Regions from separate parts of the Methylibium petroleiphilum PM1 genome, predicted to be linked through region 4. Evidence: predicted binding sites of a transcription regulator. Region 4 holds the regulator's gene; each other region holds the start of a gene.
What was found. Region 4 encodes LexA, which represses DNA repair genes until DNA is damaged. Its sites were predicted from a motif close to ACTGTATNNNNATACAGT; they were not measured.
Positions count from the first base shown of each region.

Region 1: MPE_RS19545 (Y-family DNA polymerase) is a predicted target of LexA. The motif match lies at 2,687-2,704, and genes of this name have one in related genera.
Region 2: recA (recombinase RecA) is a predicted target of LexA. The motif match lies at 2,283-2,300, and genes of this name have one in related genera.
Region 3: imuA (translesion DNA synthesis-associated protein ImuA) is a predicted target of LexA. The motif match lies at 1,955-1,972, and genes of this name have one in related genera.

Region 1 covers NC_008826.1:37,239-45,018, reverse strand. Annotated here, with positions in the region: gene MPE_RS19555 (hypothetical protein) at 1-273, opposite strand, end outside; gene MPE_RS19550 (hypothetical protein) at 544-1,266, shown strand; gene MPE_RS19545 (Y-family DNA polymerase) at 1,350-2,672, opposite strand; gene MPE_RS19540 (hypothetical protein) at 2,814-3,113, shown strand; gene MPE_RS24735 (YHYH domain-containing protein) at 3,123-3,452, opposite strand; gene MPE_RS19530 (DUF4236 domain-containing protein) at 3,440-4,645, opposite strand; gene MPE_RS19525 (LexA family protein) at 4,727-5,185, opposite strand; gene MPE_RS19520 (DUF3606 domain-containing protein) at 5,273-5,479, shown strand; gene MPE_RS19515 (ATP-dependent DNA ligase) at 5,586-6,134, shown strand; gene MPE_RS19510 (hypothetical protein) at 7,194-7,751, shown strand.
Region 2 covers NC_008825.1:65,040-72,819, reverse strand. Annotated here, with positions in the region: gene MPE_RS00370 (sensor histidine kinase) at 1-1,490, opposite strand, end outside; gene MPE_RS00365 (response regulator) at 1,523-2,194, opposite strand; gene recA (recombinase RecA) at 2,336-3,409, shown strand; gene MPE_RS00355 (regulatory protein RecX) at 3,453-3,962, shown strand; gene argC (N-acetyl-gamma-glutamyl-phosphate reductase) at 3,968-4,891, opposite strand; gene sucC (ADP-forming succinate--CoA ligase subunit beta) at 5,112-6,272, shown strand; gene sucD (succinate--CoA ligase subunit alpha) at 6,293-7,186, shown strand; gene MPE_RS00335 (TerC family protein) at 7,373-7,780, shown strand, end outside.
Region 3 covers NC_008825.1:1,649,819-1,657,598, reverse strand. Annotated here, with positions in the region: gene MPE_RS07755 (PhoH family protein) at 1-120, shown strand, start outside; gene MPE_RS07750 (acetyl-CoA C-acyltransferase family protein) at 195-1,385, shown strand; gene MPE_RS07745 (putative quinol monooxygenase) at 1,443-1,808, opposite strand; gene imuA (translesion DNA synthesis-associated protein ImuA) at 1,998-2,786, shown strand; gene MPE_RS07735 (Y-family DNA polymerase) at 2,716-4,206, shown strand; gene MPE_RS07730 (error-prone DNA polymerase) at 4,211-7,510, shown strand; gene MPE_RS07725 (hypothetical protein) at 7,538-7,732, opposite strand; gene MPE_RS07720 (hypothetical protein) at 7,732-7,780, opposite strand, start outside.
Region 4 covers NC_008825.1:1,989,158-1,996,937, reverse strand. Annotated here, with positions in the region: gene MPE_RS09410 (acetyl-CoA C-acetyltransferase) at 1-983, shown strand, start outside; gene phbB (acetoacetyl-CoA reductase) at 1,097-1,834, shown strand; gene MPE_RS23940 (hypothetical protein) at 1,987-2,250, shown strand; gene lexA (transcriptional repressor LexA) at 2,340-3,017, opposite strand; gene MPE_RS09390 (asparaginase) at 3,113-4,060, shown strand; gene MPE_RS09385 (NRDE family protein) at 4,073-5,029, opposite strand; gene MPE_RS09380 (DUF4936 family protein) at 5,017-5,334, opposite strand; gene ygfZ (CAF17-like 4Fe-4S cluster assembly/insertion protein YgfZ) at 5,342-6,313, opposite strand; gene mltG (endolytic transglycosylase MltG) at 6,358-7,371, shown strand; gene tmk (dTMP kinase) at 7,368-7,780, shown strand, end outside.

The DNA.
Region 1 (7,780 bases), on a different replicon from region 4:
GTCCGTCGGCGTGACGCCGTTCACCATCTCGTACATCTCGGGCACCGTGGGGAACTTCGGGATGACCGACAGCTCGGGGTGGTCCGCAAGGAAGCGCACGAGCAGTGCCAAAGTCGGGTCGCTCACGGGCTCATCGCCAGCCCGCTTGACGATTTGCATCCACCGCGTGATGGACAGGCCGAAGAGCCAGCACGCGTCCGAGACGAGCAGCCCGTACTGGGTACGCACCGCATCTAGGTCCTTGCCGAGGACGGGTCTGTTCTTGGGAATCACGGTCACCTCCAGGAAAGCCCCAGCCTTAGGGCACGTACAGCGCGGACTTGATGGTCAACACTGTTAAATGTTTGACAGTTAGCGTACTCGATATACAATCGGACAACCGGGTCCCCGTGGGGTTTGACGGTACGATGGTGCAGATGGTATGCGAAATGCGCCACGGTCGCAAGCTTCTGATGGTGCGCTGAATACTCAATTTTTTAAAGGCCGCTCATGCCTTCGCAGAAAAAGACGACTGCGCCTTCGGTCCGGCTGACGTCATTCGCCGTGTACCGGACGACCACGCCGGCGAGCGGAGGGCAGCCTCAGGTGGAGGTCCTCTACGGCGCCTCCGACGCCCGCTTCAACCCGGCCACGAGGAAGATCGAGCTCCTCGCGGACTCGATTCCGTTCCATAGCGAGTCGTTCACCCGGTTTACTCCAAAGCCTGGGCACGGCATGTTGATGCTGTATGGCATCCGTGACGCGCTCGACGAGCTGCACAAGTGGCGTACCAAGGCGCGCGAGCTAGGCGCAGAGTTTGCCTCCGCCGAGTTCGAGGTGGAGGTCGGCGGCATCGAGAAGGACCTGGTCAGCAAAGAGATGCTGAAGGCCTCTCGCAAGACGAACCGCTTCCTGAACGTGCGACGCATGAAGGCAGACCTGCAGGAGGACGTCTTCAAGTGCTTCACGCGGTATGCCAAGGAAGACGGCCTAAAGGTCGACGAGGACATGCAGCGCATCTTGCAGATTGCGACCCATCCGAGCTACTTCGACCGTCTGTTCCAGGAGTATGAAGACCTGCAGGACATGGACGTGCTGGTCATCCCGGTGGCCGACATCGAGATTGGCGGTCGTAGGCACATCCGCCAGGCCGCTTACGTGCGTCCAGGGGCGAAGATCCTCGACGTCCGACAGGTGCGCCCCGATGTCGACATCGTGCTGCCTGCATGGCTCACGGACGAGAAGGCTGCGGCGAAGCAGCTCAAGTTCGCAGAAGCGATGGCCTGACGTCCAGAGCAGATTCGACAGGCGCCCGGTGCTCATCGAGCCCGGGCGCCTTTTCTTTGCGTCCGTGTGGCCGGCCTTGCTGTTCAGGCGCGCGCCACCGGCATGTCGTCCCAAGACGTTGTGTAGTGGGGCGTTCGCCGCTCCTGTTTCGGCACGAACTCGCGTCGCGCAGTTGCGAGACCGGCGCTCGCCACCATTAGTGAGCCGCGGCCGTGGCGCCGGTTCACAGCGTCGACCGCGGACATCAGCTTGCTGCGGTCGCGCGGGACAGTGCCGGGCTCGGGCTCTCCCAGGTCGAGCTCGGCCTGGTGCACCGACTCGGGCTGCAGTTCCATGAGCATGACCCCCGCTTTCGCGTAGCGGTAGCCAGGCTTGAACACCGCCCGCAGAGCGAGGATGGCGGCGCTGACCAGCACCCGCGTGTCTCCTGTCGGTCGGACCAGCGGCACGGTGACCGAACGGCTGTACTGCCGGTCCTCCTTGCGGAAGGGGCTCGTGGTGATGAAGACGTGCACGGCGCCGGCGAGGTTCTCCTGCTTGCGCAGCTTCTCGGCCGCGCGCGCCGCGAAGTCGCTCAACGCCTCGACCAGTCCCTCCATCTCGAGCACCGGCCGCCCGAAGGAGCGCGAACACATGATCTGCTGCCGGCTCGCCGGCGCGTCTTCGAGCGTCAGGCAGCTGATGCCGCGCAGTTCGAGCACGGTCTTCTCGAGCACCACCGAGAAGCGTCGCCGGACAGCCGCGGGGTCCAGCCGGACTAGGTCGAGCACGGTCGAGACTCCAGCCGCGTTGAGCTGGGCGCCGATGCGCGGCCCTACGCCCCAGACTTCCTTGACCTCCGTCTTGACCAGGAGCTCCCGCCGGACTTCATCTGCCAGCTCGCCCAGATTGCAGACCTGAGCAAGCTGCTCAGGGTAGGACCCCGGCTTGCGCTCGGCCGACTTGGCGATGTGGTTCGCCAGCTTCGCGAGCGTCTTGGTCGGGCCGAAGCCGACGCAGGTGGGAATGCCGGTCCACCGAAGAACCTTCTCACGCAGCGCGCGGCCAGTTTCGACGAGGGAACCTGGTCCGCCCGGCATGCCGGCGAAGTCCAGGAAGCACTCGTCGATGCTGTAAACCTCTTGGCGTGGCGCGAAGGAACCGGCCACGGTCATCATCCTCTCGGACATGTCGCCGTAGAGGGTGAAGTTGGCCGACAGCGCCACGAGGCCCTGGTCCTTCTCGAGGTGTCGACATTGAAACCAGGGCTCCCCCATCTTCACGCCCAGCGCCTTCGCCTCGTTGGACCGGGCAATGACACAGCCGTCGTTCGAGCCCATGACCACCACGGGCCGGCCCGTCAGCGACGGCCGGAAAACGCGCTCGACCGAGCAGTAGAAGTTGTTGCCGTCGACGAGGGCGTACATCCGCCAGACACCGTACTGTATGGACATACAGTATAGGCGTCCGCCTCCTCGCTACTCAGGGGGAAGGCGTCCGGCCGCGCGGCGGGCGAGACTTCGGCACCGTGACGGCTCTGGAGGAAAGCATGCGCCGAGCGTCCGGCCATGTTGTTCACCGCCTTCGCGATGGCAGGCGCCGGCGCCCATGGCGCGTCGGCGGGCCACGTTGCCTGCGAGAAGCAGTTCAAGCGGCTGAGCAAGGGTGCCGTGACTGCTGTGCCAGAGGTGAAAGACTGGGGCGACGCCCGCGAGTATTACTTTGCGTGGAACGCCGACGCCGGCCAGCTGCAGACGAGGGGCGGCAAAGCGTCGGGCAGCTGCATCATCGACCGCCGCACTGGCAAGGGCTTCGTCAGCATGAACGCCCAGGACCTCGGCGACTTCGTCGCTCCGGCCCCGCTGTGACGCAGCAACTCAGCAGCCGCTGTAGTTCTTCCGGCCGCTGGCGGTGATGGTGTACGTGCCGCCGCGCGGCCCCACATAGCAGGTCGGACCGCCGGCAGAAGGCGGTGCCGAGACGGCACTTCGACCGGCCTGCTCGGATAGATTCTGAGCGCGGGCGGTCCCGGTGGTGGAAACCGGCGCAGTGTCACGCGGCCCCGCGGCCGGCGCGCGATGGCAGTGGTAGTCCCCGGTCTTGCGGTTGTGGTGGCAGCCCGCGGCGTTCAAGCCGCCGCCGTGAGCGGCGGCAAGAGCGGGCAGGCTGGCAACCGCCGCGGCCAACACGAGCTTCAAACCTCGCATGTCTCCTCCTCCTGGAATGGTCTGATGGGGCGCAGTTCTCCGATGCGGGTCAGATCGCGGCGCAGCTCGTGGCGGGCAAGCGAGTCCACCACGTTGAGCTCGGCAAGCCGGTCGAAGGCAAGCTGTTCCCAGGCTTCTCGGGCGACCTTGACTGAGAGCAGGTACTGGTCCTCGAGGTGGCCGGTGGCACTGTTGCTGCGCTGGGAGTAGCCTGAGACGACGACCGTGCGGGCGACGGGCAGGGCGGCGAAGGTCTCGCCGACCAGGCGAAACACGATGCCGTGCACGTGGTCCGCGTAGAGCCGGCGGACCTTGGCAGCCGGCAGCTCCTTCACGGAGAGCTTCAGTCCGCGCGCCGGCACGGCAGCCGACTTGGTCGGCATGTTCTCGATTTCAGGCAGGTCGACATCCAGCTGGACCGTGAGACCTCCATCCCCGATGTCCACCGCAACCTGGGTCTCCCGCGGCCAGACGATGTCCTGGAGGTTTGCCTCGAGGAAGTCCTCCATGGCCTGGACGTCCTGGTAGATCAGCTGCTCGACCAGAACTCGACGCTTGGTCTCGGCCGCGTAGAACGCACGCCGCTGACGCTCGAACTCTTCCGTGTCCCCTTCGAAACGGGCTAGCGCCCGGTCGTTTTCCTCCTGGATGGCCAGGCGGACGGACTTCCTGAGTCCTTCAAGAAATGTCGGGACGCGGAGAGTGGGCCGCTCGGGCGCTACCAGGTTGATGCGCTGCGGTTCGAACTTGGGCTTCACCCTGGAGTCCGGGGTGTCGTGATGAAGCCGGCCGAGCGCCTCGACCTGGTCGTTCAGCTCGTCGCACTTGCGCTGGATGAGCGCCAGGATGGCGTCCCGGTTCTGCTTCTTGGCGGCCTCGACCACCGCCTCGCTGAGTGGCATGCCAGCGCCATCGGTGAAGCTCAGGACGCCTTCATCGTCGATGCCGCAGGTCAGGCTGACCTTGGTCGTCTGCGGGGGTCCGAGCTGGGCGGACGGCGTCTCGCTGCGGCCACCGAGCCGCTCGCGGTATGACAGGCCGGTGCCGGGGATGCTGTAGTTGGCGTAGACGCCGCGCTTGCCCACGCTGATGGAGGCGCCTCGGGGACCGAAGCTCCAGCTGCTGCCGGAGCCGGAAATGGTCCACCGGACGCCGGGGGCGAGCTTGAAGGTCTTCCGGAACCGCAGCGCCATCGGCCGAACCCCTGTAACAAGAAGTCACGCGAATGTGCCCGTGGCGCCGTCAGCCCGCAAGCCCGCGGTCGCCGGGCGGCGCTACAGCGGCATCGACTTAATGGCGTTCGTCACGACGCCCCAAACTTCCACCTCCTGTCCGTCCTTCGGGACGATGTCGGGGTAGGTGGGATTGGCTGCCTGGAGCTTCACGCGCGAGCCGCGCTTCCAAAGGCGCTTCACGGTGAACTCGTGGTCGACCACGGCCACAACCACGTGCCCGTGGCACGGCGTGATGGCGCGGTCGACCAGCACGACGTCCCCGTCGTCGATGCCCGCTTCTCGCATGGACGGTCCGCGCACCCGCATCAGGAAGGTGGACTGCGGGTGCTTGATGAGCACCTCGTTCAGGTCGATCCGCTTGACCGCGTGGTCCTCCGCCGGCGAAGGGAAGCCGGCCTGGACCGACTGCGGAAGGGCAACGATGGTTCGACGGGCCCCGCTGGCCGCGGGCACCGGCTCCCCCGTGATGTCGGCCCACCGACACTCGATGCTGTACATCCATACAGTATAGGAGTTGCCTTTGATCCGTCAGGACGGGCACAGCCGTTGCCAGAGGAGGCCATCGACTCTGCGAAAGGAGTTGGCATGGCCGACGACAAGACCAAGAGCGGCGGACGCGACCGCGAGCTCATCGATGTGAACCAGGACTACGAGCTGCGCGACTGGGCCAAGAAGTTCGGGGTCAGCCCGGAGGAGCTCAAGAAGGCAGTGGCGGCGGTGGGCAACAGCGCCAAGAACGTCGAGGCCCATCTCAAGGGCGGCGGAGGCGGAGCCTCTGGCCGGTCGAGCTGAACTGCCTGAGCGACTGAGCAGCATTGAGCCGATGCTGCTGGGGCAGGCTCGGGCGCCGTTCGACGACCCAGCATGGACCTTTGAGCTGAAGTAGGACGGCTACCGGTTGATGGCGTGGGCCGGTGAGGGCGGCCCCCGGCTGAAGACCCGCAACGGCGCTGACGCCACAACCTGGTTCCCAGAAGTCGTACGCGGCCTGGCCGAGCTCCCCGCAGGGGAGCATGTGCTTGACGGCGAAGTCGTGGTGCTTGACGAGCTCGGCCGCACCGACTTCGACAAGCTGCATGCCCGGGCGAAGGCCCGACGATGGAAGCCCGGCCTCGCGTCGGTCGTCTACTGCGTTTTCGACGTCGTGGTCCACCGCGGCCGGGACATCCGCCACCAGCCGCTCCGGCGACGGCAGGCTTGCCTTGAACAGCTGCTCCGCCAAGGGGCGCCGTCGCTGCTCCGAGTGACCGGCCTTGAAGGGCAGGGCTCGCAGCTCTTCCACCAGGCGCGGTTGCTTGAGCTCGAAGGCATCGTTGCCAAACGCCTGGACTCCTTGTACCTGGCCGGCCAACGGTCCGAGACCTGGCTGAAGGTCAAGCGCAAGGGAGCGACACCGGCGCAGCGATTCAACCGACCCAAGCGCCGTCCGCTTCCCGAGGCCTGCTGAGCGTCGGGCGCTCCGCCGCAGGGCCTGCGAGGCAAAAGCTCTATGAACGTAGAGGATTCCGCCCGCAAACGACAAACGGGCGGATTGCGACTTGTCAAATCGAAATCCGCACGTTCGGTCGTCAAAACCCGGAATTCCGGGAATTCACTGCGCGGTGGGGGGGTCGCGTCGTAAAAACCCGGAAAAGTGGAGTGAGTTCAAACGCGAAGATCGGAAAGCGTCAAGTTTTAAGCGGGAGAATGGCGAAACGTCAAGGCGCGGCGGTCGTTGTTGCCAAACTGATGCCGCTAGAGTGCCAAGTTGATGCCAAACAGGGCCGCGACTTCGTTGTTGCCTAACTGTTGCCTCTAGAGTGCCAAACTGATGCCTTGCTGTTGCCGAACTAGTGCCAAACGCCCAGCGGGGCCGTTGTTGCCAAGTTGTTGCCTCTAGAGTGCCAAGCTGATGCCTAACTGATGCCGCTACGTTGCCAAACTGGGCCGCACTGATTGGCCGGCATCCATGGCTTCTCTCGGTATGCCTCGGTCAGCAGTCGAGGATGGGCATCAGGAGCTGTTCCAGGGGCCGAGTTGGGCGCTCCGGGGCCACTGGAATGGCCATTCGACTTGACGTTTTTCTTGTAACGCTTATGCCTCTCCGACTTGACACCCGTTGTGTCTTTGTAACGTGGGGAGCAAAGAAAAATGGTGGGTTCAGGACCACCTGAAAACATTGAATTTCGACGTCGTCAGGAGTGGTTCATTCGGAGCCCATTGGAGGGCCCAGACCCCAGCCGCAACCGGCGCCGGGAAGGGGTAAGAGGTGAGGCAAGAGGAGGGTGGTCATTCAGCGGAGGACCGTCGAAGGCGCCCCAGAGCCGGCACGCATCGATTCCGAGAGAGCGACCAGGGAAGCCGCTCAAGCATGGCAGGAGCACGACAACACTCCCCAATTGGTACCGGTTGCGCCCGCTGTGCGGACCCATACACTCGGACTCACACACCGCTTAGCCAGAAGCCAGGCGGCCTAACGACATCGCCGGCCGCACCGCGGAGCCGGTACAGACAGGAGAGGGCCGTCATGTCGCAAGACGTGCAGCCGGAGGGCGTTCATCGTTTCGATGCTGGCTTCCCCGTGTCCGGTCGGGTCGATTCGACGTCAGGTGCGTTCCGCATCCTGCCGCCGTTCCACCCCACCCCGGGCCCACTCGACCTGATCTGCCGCCGGACCAAGACGGGCCCAGGCTATGAGGCTGAGGACTACAGCTTTGAGGTCCGGCTCCCGGCCGGCGCCGCGGCCGGCGGACTCCACCACCACCGGGCCCCGCACGACGACGGCTTCACCTGGGGCCGACCCGGGCCCGGCACGAACGACCTGGCGCTGAGCGTCCTGGCCGTCTACTTCCCAGTCGCCGAGGGCGCGGCCGCTCCCGTCACCGTCGCGCCGGGCGAGTCGGTCTCGGCGACCGCCCACCGACACCACCTCCCGTTCGCCGTCGAGTTCCTGCTACCAATGCCGTCCTGCGGCGGCGTCGTCGAGGAGCAGGAGATTCGGGCCTGGGTCCAGCTGCAGGACGCCATGGCGGTCATCGACCCGGAGCCGCCCAGGCTCGATGGCCCTGAAGGGTCGGCTGACTGAGCCCGGTCCCGTAACGACTACCGGCGCCG
Region 2 (7,780 bases), 1.9 Mb from region 4:
CGCGGCAGACGGTCGGCCGGCCAGGCGGCGAAGCGCACGGTGAAGCGCGCGCCGGGGCTGCTGCCTTCAGGCACGGGGCCTTCGCGGGTGTCGTCCAGCGTCAACGTAGCACCGTGCTGTCGAGCGATCTCGGCGACGATCGCCAGGCCCAGGCCCGAGCCATCGACATCGGTCCCCAGGGCGCGGTAGAAGGGCTGGAACACCAGTTCACGCTCCGCCGCGGGGATGCCGGGGCCGGAATCCTCGACCTGCAGCACCACGACCTGGCCGAACGGGTCGCTGACGACCCTCACCGTCACCGTGCCTCCGGGAGGGGTGTAGTGCAGGGCGTTGTCGACCAGGTTGCGGATCATCTCGCGCAGCAGCAGCGCATGGCCGAGCACGCTGCTGCGCTGCGGCTCGGCCGTCTCGCCGTCGGCGCCCGGTCCCTCGTAGCCGAGGTCGATGCGCTTCTCGAGCGCGCGCGGCACGAAGTCGCGGACGGTCTCCGTTGCCAGCCTCGCCAGCCGGACCTCGGCCACGCGGGCGGCGAGTTCGCGGTCCTCGGCGCGCGCCATCGCCAGCAACTGGTTGACCATGTGCGCGGCCCGCTGGCTCGACAGCGCGATCTGCTGCAGCGAGCGCTTCAGCGCCTCGGGCTCGCGTTCACCCGCGTCGATCTCGCGCTGCGCGATCTCGGCCTGGGTGCGCAGGCCGGCCAGCGGCGTCTTGAGCTGGTGGGCGGCATCGGCGAGAAAGCGCCGCTGCGTCGCCAGCGAGCGGTCCAGGCGCTCCAGCAGGTCGTTGATGGCTCGCACCAGCGGCGACACCTCCTCCGGCGCCTCCATCTCGTCGATCGGGCTCAGGTCATCAGCCGCACGGCGGCGGATGCGCTGCTGCAGCTCGTTGAGCGGCGCGATGCCGCGCGCCAGTGCCAGCCACACCAGCAGCACCGCGAGCGGCAGGATCACGAACTGCGGCAGGATCACGCCCTTGATGATCTCGGTGGCCAGCTGCGAGCGCTTGCCCAGGGTTTCGGCCACCTGCACCAGCGCCGGCGAGGTGGCGCCGGGAATCCGCGGCGCGGCGGGCATCGCCACCCACAGGTAGGCCACGCGCACGGCCTCGTTGTGCACCTCGTCGTCGCGATAGCGGACCTCTCCGACCGCCGCCACGTCGTCCTCGCGCGGGACCGGCAGCGTGTGATCGCCACCCACATACTCGCCCCGCGCGCCCAGCACCTGGAAGTAGATCTGGTCCGCCTCGTCGGCCCGCAGCAGTTGATCGGCTCCGGGCGGCAGAGCGAACGCAACGCGGCCCTGGTCGACGCTTACCTGCTGCGACAGCGCCCTCGCCATCTCGCCGAGCGCGCGATCGTAGGGACGGTTGGCGATGTTCTGGGCGACCAGCCAGGTCAGCGCGACACTCATCGGCCACAGCAACAGCAGCGGCGCGAGCATCCAGTCGAGGATCTCGCCGAACAGCGAGCGTTGTCCGCGCAGCGTGTTCATGCCCGAAGGCGCGCGCCGCGCAGCATGCCGGCTCAGCCCGCGATCTTCTCGAGGCAGTAGCCCAGGCCGCGCACGGTGGCGATGCGCACCGGGCCCTGCTCGATCTTCTTGCGCAGGCGGTGGATGTAGACCTCGATCGCGTTGTTGCTGACCTCGTCGCCCCATTCGCACAGGCGCTCGACCAGCTGATCCTTGCTGACCAGCCGGCCGGCACGCTGCAGCAGCACCTCGAGCAGCGAGAGCTCGCGAGCCGACAGCTCGATCATCTGGTCGTTCAGGTAGGCCACGCGCCCAGTTGCATCGAACGACAGCGGGCCGTGCTTGATGATGGCCGAGGCGGTGCCCAGGCCACGCCGCGTCAGCGCTCGCACGCGCGCCTCCAGTTCCTGCAGCGCGAAGGGCTTGGCCATGTAGTCGTCGGCCCCCAGGTCCAGCCCCTTCACGCGCTGCTCCACGCTGTCGGCCGCGGTCAGGATCAGCACTGGCGTCACGGTGCCGCGCGCGCGCATCTTGCGCAGCACCTCCAGGCCGTGCAGCTTGGGCAGTCCGAGATCGAGGATCACCAGGTCGAACTCGTGGTCGGCCAGCGCCGCATCGGCCTCGCTGCCGCTTCCGACCTGATCCACCGCATAGCCACCCTTGCGCAAGGTGCGCAACAGACCGTCGGCCAGCACCTGGTCGTCTTCGGCGATGAGGATCCTCATGGACGTGTCTCCCTCGGCGGCGCCATGGGTTTCGTTGTGGTCAGCGCCGGGTTCATTGTAGGGAGGGGCTTCGGAAGAGCCAAAAACTACTGTACAAATAACCAGTTTCGACCATAATCCCGAGCAAACCGGAGGCTCAGCATGGATGCAAGCGTCAAGACATTGAACACCGAAAAGGCCAAGGCCCTGCAGGCTGCGCTCGCGCAGATCGAGAAGCAGTTCGGCAAGGGCACGATCATGCGCCTCGGCGAAGGCGAGGTCATCGATGACATCGAGGTGGTGTCCACCGGCTCGCTGGGCCTGGACATCGCCCTCGGCGTCGGCGGCCTGCCGCGCGGACGCGTCATCGAGATCTACGGTCCCGAGTCCTCGGGCAAGACCACGCTCACCCTGCAGGTCATCGCCGAGATGCAGAAGCTGGCCGGCACCTGCGCCTTCATCGATGCCGAGCATGCGCTCGACTCGCAGTACGCCCAGAAACTGGGGGTCAACCTGCAGGAGCTGCTGATCTCCCAGCCCGACACCGGCGAGCAAGCGCTCGAGATCGTCGACGCGCTGGTGCGCTCCGGCTCGGTCGATCTGATCGTTGTCGACTCGGTCGCGGCGCTCACGCCCAAGGCTGAACTCGAAGGCGAGATGGGCGACTCCCTGCCCGGCCTGCAGGCACGGCTGATGAGCCAGGCGCTGCGCAAGCTCACCGCGACGATCAAGAAGTCGAACTGCATGGTGATCTTCATCAACCAGATCCGCATGAAGATCGGCGTGATGTTCGGCTCACCCGAAACCACCACCGGCGGTAACGCGCTGAAGTTCTATGCCTCGGTGCGGCTCGACATCCGCCGCATCGGCAGCATCAAGCGTGGCGAAGAAGTGATCGGCAACGAGACCAAGGTCAAGGTCGTCAAGAACAAGGTCTCCCCGCCATTCAAGACCGCCGAGTTCGACATCCTGTTCGGCGAGGGCGTGTCACGCGAGGGCGAGATCATCGACCTGGGCGTCATCGCCAAGGTGATCGACAAGTCGGGCGCCTGGTACGCCTACAACGGCGAGAAGATCGGCCAAGGCAAGGACAACAGCCGCGAGTTCCTGCGCGAGAACCCTGAACTGGCCCACGAGATCGAGAACAAGATTCGTGAATCGCTGGGCGTGGCGCTGCTGCCCAGCATCGAGATCGAAGTCCCCAAGGGCACCAAGCAGGCGGCTGCCGGCGCCTGAGGCGGGGGAAGCTCCGCGGGCTCGCGGCCGACGGAGGCGTCTCGTGGTCCGTCCCGCGCCCACCCTGAAGGCCAAGGCGCTGACCTATCTTGCGCAGCGCGAGCACAGCCGCATCGAGCTGCGACGCAAGTTGCTGTCACACGTCGATCGGCAGCGCAGGGCGGCGGGGTCATCGCCGCTGTCGGCCGACGCCCCTGCGCCGGCGCTGCCGACCGAGCAGGAGGTCGACGACCTGCTCGACTGGCTCGCGGCGAAGGACCTGCTCAGCGCCGACCGCTTCATCGAGACCCGCGTGAGCGCCCGCGAGGGGCGCTTCGGCAATCTGCGCATCCACCGGGAACTCGCGCAGCACGGCATGGCTCTCGACGCAGAGACCGCGCAACAACTCAAGGACAGCGAACTCGCCCGCGCCCGTGCGGTATGGGCCAAGCGTTTCGGCACGCCGGCCGTCGATGCCGCCGATCGAGCGCGGCAGATGCGTTTTCTGAGCGCCCGAGGCTTCAGCTCGGAAACGGTGGGCCGCGTGGTGAAGTCAGCTGGGCGCGAAGACTGAGCCAATCACACGCCGAGCATCAGCGCGATGTTCTGCACCGCGGCGCCCGACGCGCCCTTGCCCAGGTTGTCGAGCCGTGCCACGAGCACGGCCTGGCCGCGATCCTCGTTGCCGTAGACCCGCAACTCCAGCCGGTTGCTGTCGTTCAGCGCCTCGGCCTCGATCTTGCCGCCCGGCTCGGCCGTCACCACCTGGACCCATGGCTGACCGGCATAGCGTGCCCGCAACGCCGCCTCGAGGTCGGCCGGCTTCGGCCGCCCGTTCAGCAGATCGAGGTGCAACGCCACCTGCACCAGCATGCCCTGGCGGAAGTTGCCGACGCTGGGCACGAAGATCGGTCGACGCTCCAGCCGGCTGTACTGCTGCAGTTCAGGCAAGTGCTTGTGTTCGAGGCCAAGGCCGTAAAGCTCGAAGGATGGGGCGTCACCGGCCTCATAAGCCTCGATCATTGTTCTTCCGCCCCCGGAGTAACCACTCACAGCGTGCACGGCTACCGGATAGTCTGTCGGCAGCAAACCCGCATCGACCAAAGGGCGCAGCAACGCGATGCCGCCGGTCGGATAGCACCCAGGGTTGGCCACGCGGCGCGATGCCGCAACGGCGGCCGCTTGCGCCGGCAGCAACTCCGGAAATCCATAGACCCAGCCAGACGCCACGCGATGGGCCGTACTGGCGTCGACAATCTTCGGCCCCCCGCCCGGCAAGCTGTCGGCCAGCGCCACCGATTCGCGCGCGGCATCGTCATGCAGGCACAGCACCACCAGATCCACGCCGGCCATCAGCTCGCGCTTCGCACCGGCGTCCTTGCGGCGAGCGGGGTCGATGCTGACGAGCTCGATCCCGTCCGTCCCGGCCAGTCGCTCGCGGATGCCGAGTCCGGTCGTGCCGGCTTCGCCGTCGATGAAGATGCGGGCCGGGCGGGTGCTCATGGTGTGCAAGGAGGGGCGGACAGCGGGGAGGTCGATGGTAGCAACGCCGGGCGTCAGTCGCGTGTCATCAAGGGTTCCCGTGGAGTTCTTGGTGCAATGCAGCATGCTAAAGTCGATCGGCTTTTCCCGGCGTGCCACCCGCGCCGTGCCGCCCGCGGGCGGGCGCCGAACCGTCCGACTTCTTCGACTCGAACCACCCACCCTCGAATCCAGCGCGACCATGAAGATCCACGAATACCAAGGCAAAGAGATCCTGCGCCAGTTCGGCGTTCCGGTACCCCGCGGCTATCCGGCGTTCACCGGGCAGGAGGCCGTCGAGGCCGCCCAGAAGCTCGGCGGCCCGGTGTGGGTCGTGAAGGCGCAGATCCACGCAGGAGGCCGCGGCAAGGGCGGCGGCGTGAAGCTCGGCAAGAGCCTGGACGAGGTGAAGGCACTGTCGGGCCAGATCCTGGGCATGCAGCTCAAGACCCACCAGACCGGCCCCGAGGGCCAGAAGGTGCGGCGCCTGTACATCGAGGAAGGCGCGGACATCAAGAAGGAATATTACGTCTCGCTGGTGACCGACCGCGCGACGCAGAAGGTGGCCCTGATCGCCTCGAGCGAAGGCGGCATGGACATCGAGGAGGTCGCGCACAGCACCCCCGAGAAGATCATCACCGAGGTGATCGATCCGCTGGCCGGCCTCGGCGACGCGCAGGCGAAGAAGATCGCCGCCGCGATCGGCCTGCCGGAAGGCTCGCACGCCCAGGCGGTGACGCTGCTGCAGAACCTGTACCGCTGCTACATGGAGACGGATGCCTCGCTGGTCGAGATCAATCCGCTGAACTGCGACAGCAAGGGCAACCTGATCGCGCTCGACGCGAAGTTCAACTTCGACGCGAACGCCCTGTTCCGGCACCCCGAGATCGTCGCCTACCGCGACCTCGACGAGGAGGACCCGGCCGAGATCGAGGCCAGCAAGTTCGACCTCGCCTACATCCAGCTCGACGGCAACATTGGCTGCCTGGTCAACGGCGCGGGCCTGGCGATGGCGACGATGGACACCATCAAGCTGTTCGGCGGCGAGCCGGCCAACTTCCTCGACGTCGGTGGCGGCGCGACGGCCGAGAAGGTCACCGAGGCCTTCAAGATCATGCTGAAGAACCCCGAGGTCAAGGCCATCCTGGTCAACATCTTCGGCGGCATCATGCGCTGCGACACGATCGCCGACGGCGTCGTCACCGCCTCGCGCGCGGTCGGTCTGAAGGTGCCGCTGGTGGTGCGCATGAAGGGCACCAACGAAGACCTGGGCAAGAAGATCCTGGCCGACTCCGGCCTGCCGATCATCGCCGCCGACACCATGGCCGAAGCAGCCACCAAGGTTGTCGCCGCCGTCGCCTGAGCCCTCGAAGGACACCGAACATGAGCATCCTGATCAACAAGAACACCAAGGTCATCACCCAGGGCATCACGGGCAAGACCGGTCAGTTCCACACGCGCGGCTGCCGCGACTACGCCAACGGCAAGAACTGCTTCGTCGCCGGCGTCAACCCGAAGAAGGCCGGCGAGGACTTCGAGGGCATCCCGATCTACGCGAGCGTCAAGGAAGCCGCCGGGCAGACCGGCGCAACGGTGAGCGTGATCTACGTGCCGCCGGCGGGTGCCGCGGCCGCGATCTGGGAGGCGGTCGAGGCCGACCTCGACCTCGCGATCTGCATCACCGAGGGCATCCCGGTGAAGGACATGCTGCTGGTGCGCAACAAGATGAAGGCCAAGGAGGCCGCCGGCGGCAAGAAGACCCTGCTGCTCGGCCCCAACTGTCCGGGCCTGATCACGCCCGACGAGATCAAGATCGGCATCATGCCCGGCCACATCCACAAGAAGGGTCGCATCGGCGTGGTCAGCCGCTCCGGCACCCTGACCTACGAGGCGGTGGCCCAGCTCAGCGAACTGGGCCTCGGCCAATCGAGCGCGGTCGGCATCGGCGGCGACCCGATCAACGGCCTGAAGCACATCGACGTGATGAGGGCCTTCAACGACGATCCGGACACTGACGCGGTGATCATGATCGGCGAGATCGGCGGCCCGGACGAGGCCGAGGCCGCACGCTGGTGCAAGGCGAACATGAAGAAGCCCATCGTCGGCTTCATCGCCGGCGTGACCGCGCCTCCGGGCAAGCGCATGGGCCATGCCGGCGCGCTGATCTCCGGCGGCGCCGACACGGCTGACGCCAAGCTGGCGATCATGGAGGAGTGCGGCTTCACCGTCACCCGCAACCCGTCGGAGATGGGCAAGCTGCTCAAGGGCCTGCTCTGACCGCAGGCACGGGCGTCGCGCGACGCCCAGACAACTCCGCAAGGCCGCCCCAGGGCGGCCTTGTCCGTTACCGGCGCCGGGCGGGCGTCGCATGCGTAGTCTCCGCAAGCCGCGCCGGGGTATGGGGCCTCTACACTGCCCGTGGTCCGTGGGCACGGCCCGCACAGCGCAGCAGAAGGAAGCCAGATGGAACAGTTCATGACCCCGGACTTCTGGGTCGCGGTGGGGCAGATCATCCTGATCGACATCGTGCTCGGCGGCGACAACGCCGTGGTCATCGCGCTGGCCTGTCGCCAGCTGCCCGCGGCACAGCGCACCAAGGGCATCCTGTGGGGCACCGCCGGCGCCATCCTGCTGCGCGTCATCCTGATCTTCTTCGCGCTGACGCTGCTTGCCATCCCCTACCTGAAGCTGGTGGGGGCCGTGCTGCTGGTGTGGATCGGCGTCAAGCTGCTCGCGCCGGACCATGAGGACGGCCACGGCAACATCCAGGGCAGCGACAAGCTGTGGAGCGCCATCAAGACCGTGATCGTCGCCGACCTGGTGATGAGCATCGACAACGTGATCGCCATCGCCGGAGCCGCCGAAAGCGCC
Region 3 (7,780 bases), 340 kb from region 4:
GGCAGTTCGGGCCTCACCTTCGCGGTCGACCGCTTCAAGGGCTGGCCACACAGCGGCCACGTGATGCTGGCGCGCGGCGAGCGCTCGCGGCTGGCCGATTACGCGTCGGACGTGTTGTAGGCCCACCTGCACGGGTAGGGGTGCCCGCGGGCGGCAGGCGCACAATTGATGCTCTGCACAAAAGGAGACCTGCGATGACCATTTCCCGAGACGTCTTCGTCGTCGGTGCCGCGCGCACCGCCATCGGCACCTACGGCGGCACGCTGAAGGACACGCCCCTGGCCGACCTGGCCACGCTGGCGGTCAGGACAGCGATCGAGCGCAGCGGCGCAGCGGCCGACAGCATTGGCCACCTGGCCATGGGCAACGTGATCCCGACCGAACCGCGCGACGCCTACCTGAGCCGCGTCGCCGCGATCAACGCCGGGCTGTCGAAGGAAACGCCGGCCTTCAACGTGAACCGTCTGTGCGGTTCGGGCCTGCAGGCCATCGTCTCGGCGGCGCAGTCGGTGCTGCTGGGTGACTGCGAGCTGGCCATCGGGGCCGGCGCCGAGTCGATGTCACGCGGCCCTTACCACGTGAACACGGCCCGCTGGGGCGCGCGCATGGGCGACACGGCCATGGTCGACTACACCGTCGGCATCCTGCACGACCCCTTCCACAAGATCCACATGGGCATCACCGCGGAGAACGTGGCCGAGCAGTTCGGCATCACCCGCAGCATGATGGACGAGCTGGCCGCCGAGAGTCACCACCGCGCCGCCAAGGCGATCGCCGAGGGCCGCTTCAAGAGCCAGATCGTGCCGGTCGAGATCGTCACCCGCAAGGGAACCGTGAGCTTCGACACCGACGAGCACGTGAAGGCCGACACCACGGTCGAGACGCTGGCCAAGATGAAGCCCGCGTTCAAGAAGGACGGCGGCCTGGTCACGGCCGGCAATGCCTCGGGCATCAACGATGGCGCGGCGGCCGTGGTGCTGGCCAGCGCCGAGGCGGTCAAGGCCGGGGGCCTGAAGCCGCTGGCACGCCTGGTGGCCTACGCCCATGCCGGCGTGGAGCCGAAGATCATGGGCATCGGCCCGGTGCCGGCGACCCAACTCGCACTGAAGAAGGCCGGCCTCAAGGTGCAGGACCTCGATGTGATCGAGTCCAACGAAGCCTTCGCCGCGCAGGCCTGTGCCGTGGTGCGCGAGCTCGACCTCGATCCTGCCAAGGTCAACCCCAATGGCTCGGGCATCTCGCTCGGCCACCCGGTCGGCGCAACCGGCGTCATCATCACAACCAAGGCCCTGTACGAACTGCAGCGCACCGGCGGCCGCTACGCGCTGGTGACGATGTGCATCGGCGGCGGTCAGGGCATCGCCGCGATCTTCGAGCGCGTCTGAACCGCGCGCTCGGCGGATGAAGCCCAGAGGATGGGCTTCATCCGGCCCGGGCTTGCCTCAGCGGCGGAAGCCGCCGCTCTGCAGCACGAAGTACTGCGGGTTCAGGCCCTTCAGCGGCTCGCGCAGTTGCTCGATGTCGGCTGCTGTCGCGTGCACTTCGACCCGCGTCACTTCAGCGATCTTCAGTGCCTCGCCCAGCAGGGCACCGACATTTTCCAGGTGGGCCAGCAGGCCTGCTGCACCGTCATAGCCTTCGCGGCAGTGCGCTGCATCGCCATCGAAGCTGAAGGCGTAGTGCGCGCACTTGGGTTCGCTGCGTGTCTTCTCGATGAAGCGCGCGGTCAGCGCCTTGAACTCATCGAGCTTGCCGGGCGCCACCTTGAAATAAGGCGCGATGCTGCAGCAGGTGTCGGGGGTGCTCATCAATGTCTCCTGGGACAGGGGTGGTGCGAAATGCAAGCGCGAGCGTGCCGGCCTTCACCCTCGCCGCACACCGGATGAACCCGTAAGCCAATCCCGGCGGCCTCCGCCGACGGGGATCTGCATGGAGCGGAATCGCGCACGTGGATACTGTATTTATGTACAGTATTCATCTCCGTCTGCTTCTCCGCCATGCTCCTCGACCCCGCCGCCACCGCACCGTCGCCGCCACCGCGCGGCCTGGCCTCCTTCATGGACCGCCCCGGGGCCGCGCTATGGCGGGCCGGCGTGCTGGCTCGGCCGCCGCTGCCGACCCTTTCCACCGGATGGCCGGCGCTCGACGAGCAGTTGCCCGGCGGAGGCTGGCCCGCGAGCGGCCTCACCGAACTGCTGGCCGCGCCGGCCAGCGGCGAACTGGCGTTGCTGGTGCCGTGGCTGCGCAAACTGGGGCAGCGCCAGGAGGCCGCACGCGAAACGGTCTGGATCTCCCCGCCGGGCTGGCCTTGCCTGAGCGCGCTGCAGGCCCTCGGCCTGGACGGCTCACGGCTGCTGTGCCTGGCGCCGCAGACAGCGATCGATGCCGCCTGGGCCGCCGAGCAGGCGGTGCGCGCCGGCAGCTGCGCCGCCGTGCTGTGGTGGAGCGAACGGCCGGTGACCCGCCCCACGCTGCGCCGCCTGCACCTGGCCGCGCAAGCGGGTCTCACGCCCTTGCTGAGCCTGCAGGCGCCCGCGGCCCGCTCGCTGAGCAGCCCGGCGCCGCTGCGCCTGGCCTGTCAACCGCTGCCGGGCCATGCCCTGGCCGTCGACGTGTTCAAGCGCCGCGGCCCGCCGATGGCCCGCCCCCTGCAGCTGGCCCTGCCCTGGCCGGCATCGGTGCGCCCCGCGTCGCCGCTCACTGGGAGTCCTCACGATGCTGTGGATCGCCCTCTACCTGCCCCAGCTGCCGCTGCAAGCTCTGCCCGGTTCGCACACCGGGCTTGAGGCCGCGCTGCCGGTAGCGGTGACCGAGCAGCACATGCTGCTCGGCGCCAACCGCGCGGCGCACGCCCTCGGGGTGCGAGCCGGGCAGAGCGTGGCCACGGCCTTGTCCCTGCTGCCGCAGCTCGTCGTGTTCCCGCGTGACCGGCCGCGCGAGGCCGCGCTGGTCGAGCGACTGGCCCTGGCGCTCGCTGCGCTCACGCCCCACCTGAGCCTCATTCCGGACGGGGTGCTGCTCGAAGTGCAGAGCACGCTGCGGCTGTTCGGCGGCATCCATGCGCTGCTGCACCGGGCACAAGCCCTGGCGCGCACGAGCGGGGTGCAGGTGCGGACGGGCTGTGCGCCCACCCCCGGCGCCGCCTGGCTGTTCGCCACCAGCGGCCTGGCCCGGCGACATGCACTGCAGGCCCGGAGCAGTGCGCAGCAGCTGGATCGGCTGCCGGTAGCGAGCCTGGCGCGTCTGCTGCCGCCCAGCCTCCACCAGAGCGAGTTGCTGCAGGCGCTGGGGATCCGGACCTTCAGGGCGCTGCGCGCGCTGCCACGTGCCGGTCTGCAGCGCCGGCTCGGCGTGGACCTGGGCCGGGCGCTCGACCGCTGCTATGGCGATGCCCCAGACCCGAGGCCGTGGTTCGTGCCGCCCGAGCACTTCCTGGCTCGACGCGAACTGCTGCAGCGCGCCGACGAGGCTGCGGTGCTGATGGCCGCCGTCGAGGCTCTGCTGCCGGCACTGCGCGGTTGGCTGCAGCTGCGCTGGCAGGCCGTCACGGTGCTGGCACTGAGACTGCGCCATGAGCACGGCCGCGAGCCCTGCCCCGACACCCGGCTGCGACTGCAGCTGTCGGCCCCGAGCCGCGACATCGCCCAGCTCGCGCTGCTGTGGCGCGAGCGCCTGCAGCGCCATGTGCTCGCCGCGCCGGTCTACGAGCTCGCGCTCGAACTGGAAGCCGCCGTGCCGCACGGCGGCACGCCTGGCGAGCTGCTGCCCGGACCAGGCCGGCAGGACGGCGAACACGCCGCGCTGCTTGACCGACTGACCGCGCGGCTGGGGAGTGATCACGTGCGGCGCTGGGTGCCGCGGGCCGATCACCGACCCGAGCACGCGCAGCGTGTCCGGTCGGTCGGCGAACCGCCCCCAGCGCCCTTTGTGACCACGGCGCCCGCTCCCACCGCCCCCCGACCACTCTGGTTGCTGCCGTTGCCGCTGCCGCTGGCCAGCGATGCCCTGGGCCGGCCGCGGCATGGTGGGCCCCTGCGGGTGTGCTCGCGGGCCGAGCGCATCGAGGCCGGCTGGTTCGACGGCGCGCTGGTGCGGCGCGATTACCACGTGGCCGAGGGCCCCGACCACCGGCTGCGCTGGATCTACCGCGAGCACCCCGGCGACGCCTCGTCGGGGGGCTGGTTCCTGCACGGCTGGTTCGGGTGAGACGATGCCGCAACCAGCCCATCCCAAGACGCCGCAGCCGGCGTCGCCTCCGCCGCCGCCGCTGCACTGGACGCGACCCGGGCTGCCGGCCTACGCGGAGCTGCACTGCCGCTCGAACTTCAGCTTCCTGACCGGCGCCTCGCACCCACAGGAGTTGGTGGAGCGCGCCGCCCAGCTCGGCTATGCGGCGATCGCGATCACCGACGAGTGCTCGGTGGCCGGCGTGGTGCGGGCGCATGCGGCGCTGAAGCGGCTGCGCGAGAACGGCAACCCGCCGTTGCCGGCCCTGATCATCGGTAGCGAGTTCACGCTCGCGGCCTCGCCCACCGCACCGGGCTGCCGCCTGGTGCTGCTGGCGAAGAACCGCGAAGGCTATGCCCAGATCTGTGGTCTCATCACGCTCGGTCGCGGCCGCAGCGCCAAGGGGCACTACCAACTGAGCGTCGACGACCTCGATGCGCTGCTGGCCGGCCAGGGCCATGCCGCCGGCGTGCCCGACTGCCTGGCGCTGCTGATCCCACGCCGCGACGAGCCTCACGCCACCCTGCTCGCGCAGGCCCGTTGGCTGGCGGGCCGCTGCGGCGAGCGCGCCTCGATCGCGGTCGAGCTGCTGCGCTGGGCCGACGACGAGTCCTTCGTGGAGCGCCTGCTCGACGCATCGGCCGCCTCCGGCCTGCCACTGGCGGCGGCGGGCGACGTGCTGATGCACGTGCGCTCGCGCAAGCCGCTGCAGGACACGCTGACCGCGATCCGCCTGAAGCGCCGCGTCGCCGACTGCGGCTACGCGCTGATGCGCAACGCCGAGCAGCACCTGCGCTCGCGGCTGGCGCTGGCGCAGCTCTGCCGTCCCGAGTGGCTGCAGCGCAGCGTGGACCTCGCGCGGGCCTGCGACTTCTCGCTGGAGCAGCTGAAGTACGAGTATCCGGACGAGATCGTGCCGGCCGGCGAGACGGCCAGCAGCCACCTGCGGCGCCTGACCGAGGAAGGGGCCTGCGTGCGCTATCCCGGCGGCGTGCCTGGCATGGTGCAGGCGCAGATCGAACACGAGTTCGCGCTGATCTTCCGCAAGCGCTACGAGGCCTTCTTCCTCACCGTTCACGACGTGGTGCGCTTCGCCCGCTCCGAGGGCATCCTGTGCCAGGGTCGCGGCTCGGCCGCCAATTCGGCGGTCTGCTACTGCCTGGGCATCACCGAGGTCGACCCGACGCAGACCCCACTGCTGTTCGAGCGCTTCATCAGCGAGGAGCGCGGTGAGGCGCCCGACATCGACGTCGACTTCGAACACGAGCGGCGCGAGGAAGTCATCCAGTACATCTACGGCAAGTACGGCACGCACCGCACCGCACTGGCCGCCGCACTGGCGACCTACCGCGTGCGCGGTGCGGTGCGCGAGGTCGGCAAGGCGTTGGGGCTGGACGGGCAGCGCATCGACCGCCTCGCGAAGAGCCACCAGTGGTTCGACGGGCATGAGGCTCTGCCCGCCCGGCTGGTCGAGGCCGGCTTCGATCCGGACGCCCCGGTCACCCGGCAGTGGCTGGCACTGAGCGCCGCGCTGATCGGCTTTCCGCGGCACCTGTCGCAGCACGTCGGCGGATTCGTCATCGCGCGGGACGCGCTGTCGCGCCTGGTGCCGATCGAGAACGCCGCGATGAAGGACCGCCGCGTGATCCAGTGGGACAAGGACGATCTTGAGTCGCTGGGGCTGCTGAAGGTCGACGTGCTGGCGCTGGGCATGCTGAGTGCGCTGAAGCGCGCGCTCGCGCTGATCACCGACTGGCGCGGCCCGCCGCCCGGCGCCAACGGCGGCGCACCCATATCCCCGTCATGGCGGATGCAGGACATCCCGCGCGATGACATCGCCACCTACGAAATGATCCAGGAAGCTGACACCGTGGGCGTGTTCCAGATCGAGAGCCGGGCCCAGCAGAGCATGCTGCCTCGCTTGAAGCCAAGTGAGTTCTACGACCTCGTGGTGCAGGTCGCGATCGTGCGGCCGGGCCCGATCAGCGGCGGCATGGTGCATCCCTACCTGAAGCAGCGTGATCTGCAGCGCCGGGGCCTGCGCCCGCCACCGGCCTACCCAGCGCTCGAGCAGGCGCTCGAGCGCACGCTGGGCGTTCCGATCTTCCAGGAGCAGGTGATGCAGATCTGCATGATCGCGGCCGATTTCAGCGGCGGCGATGCCGACGAACTGCGCCGCGCGATGGCGGCCTGGAAACGCAAGGGCGGCTTGCAGCAATTCCACCAGCGCATCGTCGGTCGCATGGTGGAAAAGAACTACGACCGCGAGTTCGCCGAGCGCATCTTCCAGCAGATCAAGGGCTTCGGCGAGTACGGCTTCCCGGAGAGCCACGCCTACAGCTTCGCGCTGCTGGCCTACCTGAGCGCCTGGCTCAAGTGCCACGAGCCGGCGATCTTCCTGGCCGCGCTGCTGAACTCGCAACCGATGGGCTTCTACGCACCGTCGCAGCTGGTCCAGGACGCACGGCGCCACGCGGTCGAAGTGCGCCCGGTCGACGTGGGCCACAGCGGCTGGGACTGCACGCTCGAGCCGGCGTCACCGGGCAGCACGCCCTGCGCGGCACGCTCGCTGCAGCCCGCCGTGCGCCTGGGGCTGCGCCTCGTCTCCGGCTTCAGCGAGGCGGCCGCCGACCGCATCGTGGCTGCCCGCGCTGTGTCGACATTCGCCAGCCTCGACGACCTGGCGCGGCGCGCCGGGCTCGATCCCCAGGCCCTGCAGGTGCTGGCCCGCGCCGACGCACTGCAGAGCCTGGCCGGCCACCGCCGGCAACAGGCGTGGCATGCGAGTGGCCAGCCCCGCCGCACCGCCCTGCTCGCCGGTGCGACGCATCGCGAAGACCCGCTCGTCCTGCCCGCGCCGCCCGAGGCCGAGGAGATCACGCTCGACTACGCCAGCACCCAGCTCACGCTGCGCCGCCATCCGCTGGCGCTGCTGCGTCCGCGACTCGTACAGCGTGGCTGGCGCAACGCGCGGGAGCTCGGTGCCCTGAAGGATGGCTGCCGCGTCTGGGCCTGCGGCATCGTCGTCGGCCGCCAGCAGCCCGAGACCGCCAAGGGCACGATCTTCGTCACGCTGGAAGACGAGACCGGCTCGGTCAACGTGATCGTCTGGAAGGGCGTGCGCGAGCGCTTCCGCCAGGCGCTGCTCGCCTCACGCCTGCTGGCCGTGGCCGGGGAATGGCAGCGCTCGCCGGAAGGGGTGACGCACCTGCTGGCGCGGCGGCTGGTCGACATGACGCCCTGGCTGGGCCGGCTGGCGACGAGTTCGCGCGATTTCCACTGACGGTCGCGCCGGTCGCGCGGCCAAGGCTCAGTCGTTCTTCAACCGCTTCACGACCGCAGCCGTGGTCAGCAGTTCGAGCTGAGCCTCGAGCCGGATCACGCGGCCGGTCAGGTCCTCGATCTTCTGCTGCTGCAGTTTCATCGCGTCGGACTGCCGGTTGACCTTGTCCTCGAGCTTGATCATCGAGGTGAGCGCGCCCCAGACGCGGTCGGTGACACCCATCAGGCGGCCTTGCGCACCGCTGCCCGGCCGGCGGCTGGTTTCGGCGGG
Region 4 (7,780 bases):
CGCGCCAATCGGTCATCAAGGCCGGCCTGCCGCAGGGCGTGCCGGCCATGACCATCAACAAGGTCTGCGGCTCCGGCCTGAAGGCCGTGATGCTGGCAGCCCAGGCCATCCGCGACGGCGATGCCGAGATCGTGATCGCCGGCGGCCAGGAGAACATGAGCCTGGCGCCGCACGTGCTGCCGGGTTCACGCGACGGTCAGCGCATGGGGGACTGGAAGCTGATCGACACGATGATCGTCGACGGCCTGTGGGATGTGTACAACCAGTACCACATGGGCATCACCGCCGAAAACGTGGCGAAGAAATACGGCATCACGCGCGAACAGCAGGACGCATTGGCGTTGGGTTCGCAGCAGAAGGCGGCCGCAGCCCAGGATGCCGGCAAGTTCAAGGACGAGATCGTGCCGTTCAGCATCGCCCAGAAGAAGGGCGACCCGATCGTGTTCGCGGCCGACGAGTTCATCAACCGCAAGACCAACGCCGACGTGCTGGCCGGCCTGCGCCCGGCCTTCGACAAGGCGGGCGGCGTGACCGCCGGCAACGCCTCGGGCCTGAACGACGGCGCGGCCGCGGTGCTGGTCATGAGCGCGAAGAAGGCCGACCAGCTCGGCCTGAAGCCGCTTGCACGCATCGCCTCCTACGCGAGCGCCGGCCTCGACCCGTCGCTGATGGGCATGGGCCCGGTGCCTGCCAGCAAGCGTGCCTTGGAGCGGGCGGGCTGGAAGCCGGCCGACCTGGATCTGCTGGAGATCAACGAGGCCTTCGCTGCCCAGGCCTGCGCGGTCAACAACGAGATGGGCTGGGACACCAGCAAGGTCAACGTCAACGGAGGGGCGATCGCCATCGGCCACCCGATCGGTGCGTCGGGTTGCCGCGTGCTGGTGACGCTGCTGCACGAGATGCAGCGCCGCGGCAGCAAGCGCGGCATTGCGTCGCTGTGCATCGGCGGCGGCATGGGTGTTGCATTGACCGTGGAGCGCTGAGGAGCAACCGCGCATTCATTAAGGGTGAGCCCGGATCGGGCGAATACCCTTGACCCACGCATATCGGCACGCGACGCTAGAGCGGCCATGACAAACCACAGAGGAGCAGAACAATGAGCAAGAAGGTCGCATACGTCACGGGGGGCATGGGCGGCATCGGTACCGCGATCTGCCAGCGTCTGCACAAGGACGGCTTCACCGTCGTGGCCGGTTGCGGCCCGAGCCGCAACTTCAAGAAGTGGCTCGACGAGCAGGCCGCACTCGGCTACAGCTTCCACGCTTCGGTGGGCAACGTGGCCGAATGGGAGTCGACCGTCGAGGCCTTCAAGGAGGTCAAGGCACAGCACGGGCCGGTCAGTGTGCTGGTGAACAACGCCGGCATCACGCGTGACGGCATGTTCCGCAAGATGACCCGTGACGACTGGAGCGCGGTGATCAGCACCAACCTCGACAGCCTGTTCAACGTGACCAAGCAGGTGATCGACGAAATGACCGACGCCGGCTGGGGCCGCATCATCAACATCAGCTCGGTCAACGGCGAGAAGGGCCAGTTCGGCCAGACGAACTACTCGGCGGCCAAGGCCGGCATGCACGGCTTCACGATGGCGCTGGCCCAGGAAGTGGCCAGCAAGGGTGTGACGGTCAATACCGTGAGCCCGGGCTACATCGGTACCGAGATGGTCCGTGCGATCCGCCAGGACGTGCTCGACAAGATCGTGGCGACCATCCCCGTCAAGCGGCTCGGCACGCCCGAGGACATCGCCTCGATGGTGTCGTGGGTGGCCTCCGAGGAGTCCGGCTTCGCCACCGGTGCCGACTTCTCGGTGAACGGCGGCCTGCACATGGGCTGACGGTAAAGAGCCGGGCGCAAGGCCCGGCTCGTGTCCGGCGGCGCCTGGAAACTCAGGCCCGCCGGTCTTCGATCGCTGCCAGGCTCTCGAGCGCTGCACACACCTCCGCGAACGACCCGCCGATCGCGGCACGCCGCTGGTCCTCGGGGTCCATGGTCATCCAGAAGCGCCTCGCGGCGCGCCGCGCGTTCTCGATGCCGGCGACGCGGGGCAGCGCGGCCCTGAAGGGCGTGACCGGCCGGGGTCGCGGTGTGGCGGCTGAGACGGGGCGGGTGCGGAATGCCGGTGACCTGAACACGAGCGCCGGTACCGTAGCAGGCGTGGAGGCCTGGAAGGCGGTCTGCCACCAGCGCCGCAAGGGGTTCCAAAAGACCGTGACCATGGTGAATCTCCAATCGGAAGTTCAGCAGGATTGATGTCGATGGGCCTGGTCCGCGGGATAACACGCCGTTTGGCGCGCATGCCCACCACCCGCGGGGGCCATGAATTCAGGCGCCAGCCGATCTCACATGAGCAGGGTGTTGCGGATGAGCCCGACGGCCAAGCCCTCGATCTCGAACTCACCGCTCTCCGGCGTGACGACAATGGGCTCGAAATCCGGGTTCTCGGGCAGCAGTTCGATCGTGCCGCGCACGCGCCGGAAGCGCTTGACCGTGACCTCGTCGCCCAGGCGGGCGACGACGATCTGCCCGTTCTTGGCTTCCCGGGCCTTCTGCACTGCGAGCAGGTCGCCATCGAGGATGCCGGCGTCGCGCATGCTCATGCCCCGCACCTTGAGCAGGTAGTCGGGCCGTCGAGGGAACATGCTGGCCTCGATCGCATAGCTCTGGTCGATGTGTTCCTGCGCCAGGATGGGGCTGCCCGCAGCCACACGCCCGACCAGCGGCAGCATCAGCTGCGACAGGCTGGGCAGCGGCAGCGAGAACTGCTTGTTGCGCAACTGGTTCAGCGAACGCAATGTGTCAGACTTCAGACGGATGCCCCGCGAGGTGCCGCCCACCAGTTCGATCACGCCCTTGCGTGCCAGGGCCTGCAGGTGCTCCTCCGCCGCGTTGGCAGAACGGAAGCCGAGTTCGGCGGCGATTTCGGCGCGCGTGGGCGGTGATCCGGTGCGCTCGATCGAGGTCTGCACCAGATCAAGGATCTGCTGCTGCCTGGCGGTGAGCTTGGGGGCGTCGTCCATGCGGGTGCTCCTGCGGTGTCGGGAGCCGGGCTGTCACCAGACCGGCGCACTGAATTTTTATCCAGTGACTGTATTTTTATCCAGCTTCCCAGAAAATGCAAAGCCCTGAACCCCAGCCCGTGGCGCGCGTCGTGATTCTGGCCACCGGCGGCACCATCGCGGGTACCGCGGCCACGGCCACCGACAGCCTCGGCTACACCGCAGCGAAACTGGGCATCGCGCAGTTGCTGGCAGCGGTGCCGGCCTTGACCGGCCAGCCGATCGAAGCAGAGCAGGTGGCCCAGATCGACAGCAAGGACATGGGCGTGGCGGTGTGGCGGTCGCTGACCCGCCGCGTCGCGCACCATCTCGCACGCCCCGAGGTGAGCGGTGTCGTCGTCACCCACGGCACGGACACGCTGGAGGAAACCGCCTACCTGCTGCAGCGCGTGCTGGCGCCGTGCAAGCCGGTGGTCCTGACCGGTGCCATGCGGCCCGCCACCGCCGTGCAGGCCGACGGCCCGCAGAACCTGCTCGATGCGGTTGCGTTGGCGCGTGAGCCGGGCGCGGCAGGCGTCTGCGCGGTGTTCGCCGGCTCGGTGTTCGGTGCCTTCGATGTGCGCAAGCGCCATACGCATCGGCTCGACGCATTCGGCGCTGGCGATGACGGGGCCATCGCCCTGATCGAAGGAGGCGGCGTGCGTCGCCTGCGCGACTGGCCGACGGGCCTGCCGCTCGGCGTCGAGGTCCTCGAGCGGCCCGAGCCGCGGGTCGAGATCGTCGTCAGCCACGCCGGTGCATCGGGCGCGGTGGTCGACGCCTTGCGGGCGCAGGGAGTCGATGGTGTCGTCGTGGCCGGCACCGGCAACGGCAGCCTGCACCACGCGTTGGAAGCGGCGTTGCGGAGCGCCCAGGCGGCGGGGATCGTGGTGCAGCGCTGCACGCGCGTCGCCGACGGCGCCGTGCTGCCGACCGGCCACGACGCCTTGCCGATCAGCGAAGCCCGGACACCAGCCCAGGCCCGCATCGAACTGATGCTTGCGCTGATGGCGCGCAGCGCCTGATGCCTCTGCGGCTCAGCGAGCCGGCTTGAGGACCCCGCGCGCACGGATGCGCCGCGGCGGCGTGCTGTCCTTTGCCGGCAGCGCGCTGGGCTCCTCCACGGTGCTTTCCGACACCGATTCGGCCGCGGCGTGCGGCACCTGTCCCACCCCGCTGTAGCGCGGCGGCCAGTCCAGCAAACGCGAGCGCCGCAACAGGGCCACGCCCGCGCCGACGGCATAGCTGCGCTCGAACACGTGCGTGACGAGCTGGCGCTTCACTCGCTCGGTGATCACCAGCGTGGAGCAGCGCGTGCCGTAGCGCCCATCCACCGTGCGGATGAAGGCGGCGGAGAGTTGCGCCTCCAGCTCACGCGGAATGCCGGTCGACGGCAGCTCGGCATCGGCGGCCACGCTGCGGTCGACCAGCGCTTCGAACAATCGACTGGCGAGCGCATCGACCGGCTCTTCCGCAGCCGTTTCGGCGAGGGCGCCTTTCACGCGTGCCTTCAGGTGTTCGACCTTGGGCCACGGTGTGTCGAGCGCCGCGTTCGACAGCCCGTAGAGGCCACGCTCGATGCGGCGCGGCAGCGCCGTCGCACTGCTGGCCCAGAAGCATTCGCCGCGCGCGAAATCGGCCGCGACGAGGTTGAAGCCGTTGTAGCCCGACACGGCCACCTGGGTCCAGAAGCGGTCGAGCGGCTGCTCGCCATGCAACCAGTGCGGCACCAGGCCGCCGCGCGAGGGCGCCTGGGCATCCTGCCTGCCCGGCGCCCGGACGTTCGTGACCAGCGCCAGGCGACCGGCAGCGGTCAGGCCCAGCCACGTGCCGCCGGCCTGCAGATCACGACCGCCCAGGATGTCGGGACCGCCGCCCTGGGGCGTCCACCAGGCCAATCGCGCGGTCGGACGATCGAAGAACTCGTCGCGGTTGGACGCCAGCACCAGCGGGAAACGCCGGTCCTGGTCGAGCGCCAGTGCTACGAGGCACATGCGACGAAATGCTCGACGTGGCGAGCGCCGACCAGCCAGGGCGCAAGCCCCCGAGCGGCCCGCTCGACATCGGCCGCCAGCGCAGCCGGATCAGCGTCGGGCGGCAGGCCGTAGGTCTCCATCCAGGTGTGCAGACCCTCCTGCGCTTCAGGCCGGCGCAGCAGACGCACATCGAGCGCCGGATGGGCCGCCTGAAGGGTGATCTGCATTGCCGTCGCAGCCGCCATCAACTCGTCGGCGTGCACGTCGCGAACGCGGTAATAGATGAACAGCGCGTGCCGCCCCATCGGTGAGACAGCCTGCATCGCCGCTTCAGGCCGCGTTCTCGCGCGGCACCGCGTAGGGCAGCGCCAGCGGCTGCAACCTGGCGCCGCCGCTGCTGCCGAGGTGCAGGCTGCCGTCGTCGAGCGCCGAGAGCTTCAGCTCGACCAGCGCATCCCACCCGCCGCCGGGTGCCGGCGCCGCCAGCGCGATCAGCCCACTGGGTTGGGCGTCATCACCGCTCCAGAACACTTCCTGGCCGGGCAGGGCGGCGGCGTCGCCGTGCACGAGCGCGGCGCGGCGCTTGATCGTGCCGCGGTACTGGCTGCGCGCGACGATCTCCTGCCCGGGGTAGCAGCCCTTCTGGAAGTTCACGCCGCCCACCAGCTCGTAGTTCAGCATCTGCGGCACGAAGGCCTCGACGGTGTTCGCCACGATGGGCGCGACGCCGCTGTGCACCTCGAGCCAGTCCCAGCGCTCCAGTGCGAGGGCCGGCAGGGCATTCAGCACCGCGTCGGTTTGCGCCGCGGGGCCGGCCCACAGCCAGCGCGCCTGGCCAGCGCCGTCGGGCAGCCGGACCAGCAGCGCGTCGTCCAGCGCATGCCGCGACCAGACCGCGCCGTTCACCGCCGCTGGCAGCACCTGCGCCAGCCAGGCCGCGGCGCTGCGGCCGGCCAACCCCACCAGCACGGCGTCGTCGCCCCCTTCGCTCAGTTGCGCCTTGGCACGCAGCACGAACATGCGCAGGCGCTTGAGGGTCGCGGGCAGCACATCGCTGCGGCAGGCCAGCCAGATCTCGTCGTGGCTGCGCTTGAAGGCCACGAAGCTCGCAAGCATGCGGCCCTTCGGCGAGCAGTAGGCGGCGAGCCGGGCCTCGCCCAGGCCCAGTCCAGTCATGTCGTTGGTGAGCTGGCCGTGCAGGAAGCTCGCGGCGTCGGCACCGGCCGCGCGGATCACTCCGCTGTGCAGCAGGCGCACGGCGCCGTCGGCCACGGAGGTGCTGGAGGGGAGAGGGGTCGACATGGCCTGATTATCATCAGCGTCGACATGAAAGTTCTCTCCCGACGATGAAGCGCGCACTGAAGCGAGGGCTGTTCCTGCTGTTGGTGCTGGCGTTCGCTGGCGGCGGTCTGGCGGCCTGGTGGCTGACGCAGCCCCTGGCGCTGGCCTCGCCCAGCGTCGAGCTGTCGGTGGAGCCGGGCACGTCGCCACGCGAGATCGCCCAGGGGTGGGTCGACGCAGGGGTCCGCGCGCCGCCGCTGCTGCTCTACGAGTGGTTCCGCTGGTCCGGCCAAGCGCGCAAGATCCGCGCGGGCAGCTACGAGATCGGCCCGGGCACCACGCCGCTCGCGCTGCTGAACAAGATGGTGCGCGGCGACGAGGCCCAGGCCACCGTGCGGCTGATCGAAGGCTGGACCTTCCGGCAGTTCCGCGCCGAGCTCGCGAAGGCCGAGGCGCTGAAGCCGGACACAGCCTCGATGAACGATGCCGAAGTGATGGCGGCGCTGGGCTCACCGGGCCGATCGCCGGAGGGCTGGTTCTTCCCCGACACCTACGCCTACAGCAAGGGGGCGAGCGACCTCGCCGTGCTGCAGCGTGCCCACCGCGCGATGCAGCGCCGCCTCGAGGCGGCCTGGCTCGAGCGGATGCCCGACACGCCGCTGAAGAGCCCCGAAGAGGCCCTGACGCTGGCGTCGATCATCGAGAAGGAGACGGGCCAGACGGCAGACCGCGGCAAGGTCGCCAGCGTGTTCGTGAACCGGCTGCGCATCGGCATGCCGCTGCAGACCGACCCCACGGTGATCTACGGGCTCGGCGAGGCCTTCGACGGCAACCTGCGGCGGCGCGACCTGCAGGCCGACACGCCCTACAACACCTACCTGCGCACGGGCCTGACCCCAACACCGATCTCGATGCCGGGCAAGGCCTCGTTGATCGCGGCGGTGCGGCCGGAGACGAGCCGGGCGCTGTACTTCGTCGCCCGGGGCGACGGCAGCAGCCAGTTCAGCGAAAACCTCGCCGACCATAATCGGGCCGTGAACCGATACCAGCGCGGCGGCGGCCGCGGCGCCGCGCCATGAGCGCCGCCCCCCTCGCGCCGCCGTCCGGGCGCTTCATCAGCTTCGAGGGCATCGACGGCGCTGGCAAGTCGAGCCACCTCGATGCCGTGGCCGAGCGCTGGCAGCGCCGCGGCCTGGAGGTCGTGCGCACCCGCGAGCCGGGCGGCACACCCCTCGCCGAGACCCTGAGGGATCTGGTGCTGCACCAGGGCATGGATGCGCTGACCGAGGCGCTGCTGATCTTCGCGGCGCGGCGCAACCATCTGCAGCAGTGCATCGCGCCTGCACTCGAGCGCGGCGCCGTGGTGCTGTGCGACCGCTTCACCGATGCGACCTTCGCCTACCAGGGGGCTGGCCGCGGCTTCGACCTTGCGGTGCTGACCACGCTGGAGAGCTGGGTACAGCGCGGCCCCGGCGGGCTGCGCCAACC